Linked DNA regions of Pontimicrobium sp. SW4. The main gene of each other region encodes a partner of the protein of the gene in region 2 in a complex. Links are inferred from orthologs where the notes say so. Each region holds a gene or a part of one and is shown on either strand. Other genes may lie near its edges.

What was found.
Region 1: the proteins of tsaB (region 2) and tsaD are in contact, whole or in part, in a solved structure (PDB 4WQ4), measured with the Escherichia coli proteins. The link is inferred for Pontimicrobium sp. SW4 from one-to-one orthologs.

What each region holds. Positions count from the first base shown.
Region 1 is NZ_CP157199.1:1,607,704-1,610,861, reverse strand. Bases 267-3,081 are described here. They hold tsaD (tRNA (adenosine(37)-N6)-threonylcarbamoyltransferase complex transferase subunit TsaD), read right to left. Parts: upstream 2,278-3,081; coding sequence 1,255-2,277; downstream 267-1,254. Other genes in these bases: ABGB03_RS07565 (translocation/assembly module TamB domain-containing protein), read left to right, coding at 2,512-3,081; ABGB03_RS07575 (16S rRNA (uracil(1498)-N(3))-methyltransferase), read right to left, coding at 267-701. Also shown: more of ABGB03_RS07575, read right to left, coding at 1-266; more of ABGB03_RS07565, read left to right, coding at 3,082-3,158.
Region 2 is NZ_CP157199.1:2,781,688-2,784,833, forward strand. The notes cover bases 316-3,118. They hold tsaB (tRNA (adenosine(37)-N6)-threonylcarbamoyltransferase complex dimerization subunit type 1 TsaB), read right to left. Parts: upstream 2,153-3,118; coding sequence 1,478-2,152; downstream 316-1,477. Other genes in these bases: ABGB03_RS12870 (DUF1304 domain-containing protein), read left to right, coding at 316-650; ABGB03_RS12875 (mechanosensitive ion channel domain-containing protein), read left to right, coding at 669-1,481; ABGB03_RS12885 (TolC family protein), read right to left, coding at 2,155-3,118. In the rest of the region: ABGB03_RS12865 (thioredoxin domain-containing protein), read left to right, coding at 1-280; more of ABGB03_RS12870, read left to right, coding at 291-315; more of ABGB03_RS12885, read right to left, coding at 3,119-3,146. UniProt on the Escherichia coli protein: Required for the formation of a threonylcarbamoyl group on adenosine at position 37 (t(6)A37) in tRNAs that read codons beginning with adenine.

The DNA.
Region 1 (3,158 bases), 1.2 Mb from region 2 along the record:
TCATTAGTATAGGCAACCGAATGACTAGCAACTACTGCAGCAGTTTCTGTTCGTAATCTGGTTTCTCCCAAAGTTACAGGAATAAATTGATGCTCCAAAGCCATTGCAATTTCTTTAACACTAAAATCGCCTTCTGGTCCAATTAAAATAGTCACATCTGCATTTGGTTTTAGTTGACTTTTTAGCGACTGCTTTTTAGTTTCTTCACAATGTGCTATAAATAATTGTCCGTGGTGTTGTTGATTTATAAAATCTGTAAAGGAGATAGCATTATTCAACTTAGGTAAATAATAGTGTAATGATTGTTTCATGGCAGATTGTAATATCTTCTCAAAACGCTCTGGTTTAATAACTTTACGTTCGCTATGGTCGCAAATAATAGGAGTGATGCTGTCGATTCCAATTTCGCTAGCTTTTTCTAGAAACCATTCGTAGCGGTCGTTCATTTTTGTTGGAGCTACTGCTATATGTACTTTATATGATTTTGGTTCTTTATAAGTCTTTGAAACAATAGTTACCATACAATTTTTTAAATCGACCATTTCAATTTCTGCTTCAAATAGCCAACCATTACCATTGGTGATGCAAAGCGTATCTCCAGTTTTTTTGCGTAACACTTTGGCAATATGCCTGCTTTCATCTTTTGGAAAAGTGAACTGAGAGGTGTTTTCGTTGATATCTGGATTGTAAAATAGTTGCATGATTCAAATATAAAAACATTTGTGTCATTGCGAATATAATGAAGCAATCTTTTGAATTTAACAGATTACCACGTCATTTCATTCCTCGTAATGACATTATGATTTTCTTTTAAAGTACTTAAAAGTACTAAGAAGTATGTTGATAATGAAAAGAAATTTTGCAAAGAAAAAGGACGAAAAAATTATGATTAAGAGAGTATTTAGTATAGAATTATAATTAAACTCGCCATTACTTAACTGTGAATCATCTTCTAATACAGCCATACATAAAAAATATAAAAAAAAAGCGATACTAGCAATATATGAATGTAATTTAACCAATGATTTAATTAGTTTAAACTTCTTGTTTGAAGTAAGCAGATAGATGATTCCGGGGATCAAATACAATAATGCCAATATTGTAGTAACGTAGAAGACATGTACGATATAGTAGGTGTCATAAATACTAAATTCTAAAGAAGCTGATTTGTCTTTTATTGTTATAAGTCCTAAAATAAAGGAAATAATACCAACAAAAAACAGTAAATAATAACTCTTTCCTTTAAACATAAACCTATATTTTCAATCTTGCAGAAGCAGTAATATTTTGTTCTGCAAAATCTTCTTCTAGATATTTTAAATACCCAACAATGGCTATCATAGCGGCATTATCTGTGGTGAATTCAAACTTTGGTACATAGGTTTTCCAACCAAATTTTTGCTCACCATCTTTTAATGCTTTTCGTATCCCAGAGTTAGCAGATACTCCACCACCAATAGCTATTTGCTTAATTCCAGTTTGTTTAGTGGCAAGTTTTAGTTTATCAATTAAAATACCAATAATAGTGTATTGTATAGAAGCACAAATATCATTTAGATTTTCCTTTATAAAATCTGGATTCTCTTTGGTTTCACGCTGTATAAAATAGAGTATGGCTGTTTTTAATCCTGAAAAACTAAAATTTAAACCATCAACTTTGGGTTTGGTGAATTTAAAAGCCTTAGGGTTTCCTTGTTGTGCACGTTTATCCATTTCTGGACCAGCTGGATAACCAAGGCCAAGTACCTTTCCACTTTTATCATAAGCTTCACCAACAGCGTCATCAATCGTTTCTCCAATGACTTCCATATCAAAATAGTGGTTCACTTTTACTATTTGTGTATGTCCGCCAGAAATAGTCATTGCTAAAAACGGAAATTCTGGTTTGTCGAAACCTTCTTCATCAATAAAATGTGCCAAAATATGTGCTTGCATGTGGTTGACATCTATTAGCGGAATGTTTAATCCATAAGCAAGTGATTTAGCAAATGATGTTCCAACCAGTAAAGAACCCATTAATCCTGGACCTCTTGTAAACGCAATAGCATTAAGTTGTTCTTTTGTAATTCCAGCTTTTTCAAGCGCTTGATGCACGACAGGAACAATGTTTTGTTGGTGAGCTCTAGATGCTAATTCAGGCACAACACCACCATATTCTTGATGTATTTTCTGGTTAGCAACAACATTGCTTAAAATGCTTCCGTTGTGTATAACAGAAGCGGCTGTATCGTCGCATGATGACTCAATTCCTAATATGTAAATATTTTGTGATGTCATTAAGAAGTTTTAGGCATAATAATTGCTTATTTTGTAATTAGATAAACGTCTGTATTTTTTTCTTTTAACGTATATACAAATAAATAAAAAAATAAAGAGCTAATAGTTAAAAATAGCCTTAAAAATTGATAAGTTTAAAGCTAGTTTTAAATTAGGGTTTAGAATCAAAATTCATAACTTTACTACAACATTAAAAAAGCACTTAAAATAGCGTTAAAAATTATAGCAATCTTTTTGCTATTGTTCATCATTTTGGTGCTATTGTTATCTATTCCTGCAGTTCAAACTCGGTTGGGTAAATATGCTACAAAAACTCTAAACGAAGATTTTGGAACGAATATAAATATTGAAAAGGTAGGTCTTCAATTTAACGGAGATGTAGAACTAAAAAACATCTACATTCAAGATTATAAAAAAGATACACTTATAAGTATTAAAGAGTTAAATACTGCTATAATAAGTTTTAGAAAGCTATACAACAACAAGCTTACTTTTGGAGACATAGATATAGAAGGGATGGTGTTTAATCTTAAAACCTACAAAGGAGAAGAAGATACCAACTTAGATATTTTTGTGGCTAAGTTTGATGAAGATTCTCCAAGTAGAGAAAAAAGCGATTTCCTACTATCATCAAGTGATGTGTCAATAATTAATAGTGAGTTTAGGCTGGTTGATGAAAATAAAGAAGAAAGTAATGTACTTACATTTAAGGACTTAAATATTAATGCAACCGATTTTTTAATATTAGGGCCAGATGTGAGTGCAAGAATAAACAAGCTTGGATTTGTTGACAATAGAGGATTACAGATAACCAATATGACTACAAATTTTGGTTATACTTTGCAGGATATGACCTTTGATTTTCTTCAAATAAAAACACC
Region 2 (3,146 bases):
ATACCCTTCTGCTTTTTCAAATTGGATGGATTTAATGCTAAACTATACCAGTAATTATTATGAAGTTGCCATTGTTGGGAAACATGCTGAAGAAAAAGTAAATACTTTAAATAAAACATACCTTCCAAATAAACTCATTGCTGGTAGTTATAGTGAAAATGATTTACCTTTATTAAAAAGTAGATACTCTCAAGATAAAACACTTATATATGTTTGTGTTAACAAGGCTTGTAAACTACCTGTATCTAGAGTTGACCAGGCAATTGATTTAATTAAATAACTTTTTCAAAATGGATACTCTAATTATAGTTTTAATATGTATCGTAGCAATCGAACATATTTACTTCCTGATTTTAGAAATGTTTCTTTGGGCTAAACCAAAAGGCATAAAAACCTTTGGATTAAAATCTAAAGAATTTGCTGAAGACACAAAGGTCTTAGCTGCAAATCAAGGTTTATATAATGGGTTTTTAGCAGCTGGGTTAATTTATAGTTTAATTGTTGACAACATGAGCACTTCTATTTTGTTTCTTATTTTTGTGACTATTGCAGGAATTTATGGGTCTTACTCAACAAAGAACATTCGTTTGTTTTTTGTGCAAAGCATTCCTGCTATTTTAGCACTTACAATAATTCTAATCAACAATTAACAAAAAAAATCAGATTAAATGAATTTTGAAAACATCTTAGAAAAATTAATAGACTTTGCTTCGGTTTATGGTATTAAAGTAATTGGAGCCATCATAATATGGATTATTGGTTCTTGGGTTATTAAAAAAATAATGAAAGGCATTAAAAAAATAATGTCTAAACGTGATTATGATGAAAGTCTTCAAAAATTTCTATTAAACCTCATCAGTTGGGTTTTAAAAATCCTATTAATAATTGCTATTTTAGGTCAATTAGGTGTTGAAACAACATCTTTTGCGGCGATTTTAGCAGCGGCTGGTTTAGCAATTGGGATGGCATTACAAGGAAGCTTGGGCAATTTTGCTGGAGGTGTTTTACTAATGATATTTAAACCTATAAAAATTGGCGATCTTATTGAGGCTCAAGGCGAAGTTGGTGTGGTTAAGGAAATAGAAATTTTTACTACCAAACTTACTGGACTCTCAAATAGAGAGATTATCATCCCAAATGGTGCTTTATCTAACGGAAATATCATTAATTATACAACTGAGGGGACACGTCGTGTGGATTTAACTTTCGGTGTTGGATACGATTCGGATATTAAGAAAACTAAAGATGTACTAATGAATGTTCTTACCTCAAATCCGTTAGTTTTAGAAGATCCTAAACCAACTGTAAATGTTTCTGAATTAGCTGACAGTTCTGTAAATTTTGCTGTAAGACCTTGGTGTAAGTCTGAACATTACTGGGATGTGTACTTTGGTGTCACAGAACAAACTAAAGAAGCCTTAGATGCTGCAGGTATTGAAATTCCATACCCTCATCAAGTTGAAATACATAAGGAAAATTAAGATTTAGGCTTAATAGCAATAAAATCTTTTAAATAATAAGGTTCAAAATAGGCGACATCTTCGATGTCGCTTTTTTTATACTTCTGGTAAGCTAATTGACTCAATTCATTTGCCGAAGGCAATTTATCCTCAACAAAAACAGCATTGACATGTTTTATTAGCTCTTTTGTTTTAGCAGCTCCATTACCTATAAAATATACTTTTCCTATTTCTAAATACTCCATAAAAGAATTTTCATCAAGTATTTGAGCTTCTGTTTCCCTAATTTGATTATGGTTAACATCAAAAACCGCTGAATATACTTCCATACGTCTAGCATCCAACATTGGAACTATTACACCTCCTGATTCAGTTTTTATTTGATGCGCTAAAGATTCTAAAGTTGGAATTGAAATCAAAGGGACATCTAAAGCAAAACAAAGTCCCTTAGCTGCCGAAACACCAATACGAAGTCCTGTATAAGATCCAGGGCCTTTACTAATGGCTATAGCTTCTAAATCGCTTAATGATATATTAGCTTCGTTTAACACTTCATCAATATAGACATGTAATCTTTCGGCATGCGAGTAATTATTATTGTAATCTTCTTTTAAAATAACAGTCTCTCCTTTGTTTGAAAGAGAGACTGAACAATTTGTCGTTGCGGTTTCTATGTTAAGTATGTAAGCCAACCTTATAAAACTATTGTTTTCCCAAGGAAAAAGTCTAACACTTTTGTTTTGAAAACAAAATCATACTTTGCATTAATTAATGACGATTCAGCATTAATTAATCTAATTCTCGCTTGTTCTAATTCAAAAGCATTCATATTACCTAAATTATATCGCTCTTGTGTATTAGAGAAAGATAAATTTTGTGCTTCTAATGATTTTTGTGCAGCAACATACGTTTTAAGCGCAGCCTGTGCATCTGTAAAGGCTCTTTGAATATTAGACTCTAAAGTTAATTTTGCTTGATCTAAATCTAATTTTGAGTTCTCTTGTCTAATTTTTGATTTAGCAACTGCCGTTTTATTTTGGAATCTTGAAAAGATTGGAATATTAACGCTTAATCTAAAACTATGTCCTTTATTATCGTTTAATTGATTAAAAAAACTTTCTTCAGTACTACTTAGGTTAGTGTAAAATGCATTAGTACCAAGTCCATAACTTGCACTTACGTTTGGCATAAATCCACTTTTAGAAATTTCAGTGCTTAATTCTGCATTTTCTATATTCTTTTCAGCTACTTTAATTTCATTTCTGTTCTCAAAAGCATAGTTTAAAATAGGCTTAATATCGTTATACATAATTTCAGCCGAAGGCGTATCTATTTCTATAATTTCAACATTAAATCCTTCAAAGGGTACTTGAAGCAATTGAGATAAATTTAATAATGACATAGTATAGTTGTTTTCGGCAACTGTTACACTTTGTTCATCACCACTCAAAGTAGCTTCAGCATCATATATATTTGCACGAGGTTGCACTCCAGCATCAACAAGATCTTTAACTTGTTGTAATTGTTTACTCGAAAAATCGTACTGAGCTCTTGCTGTTTCTAGTCTTTCTTTATTAAACAACACATTTAGATAAGAGTTTGCTACATTAAGAGATATGTCGTCTCTTATTCTATTTAACTCCAATTGATTAGTTTCTAAATTTAATTGTGCTTGTTTATATAAAT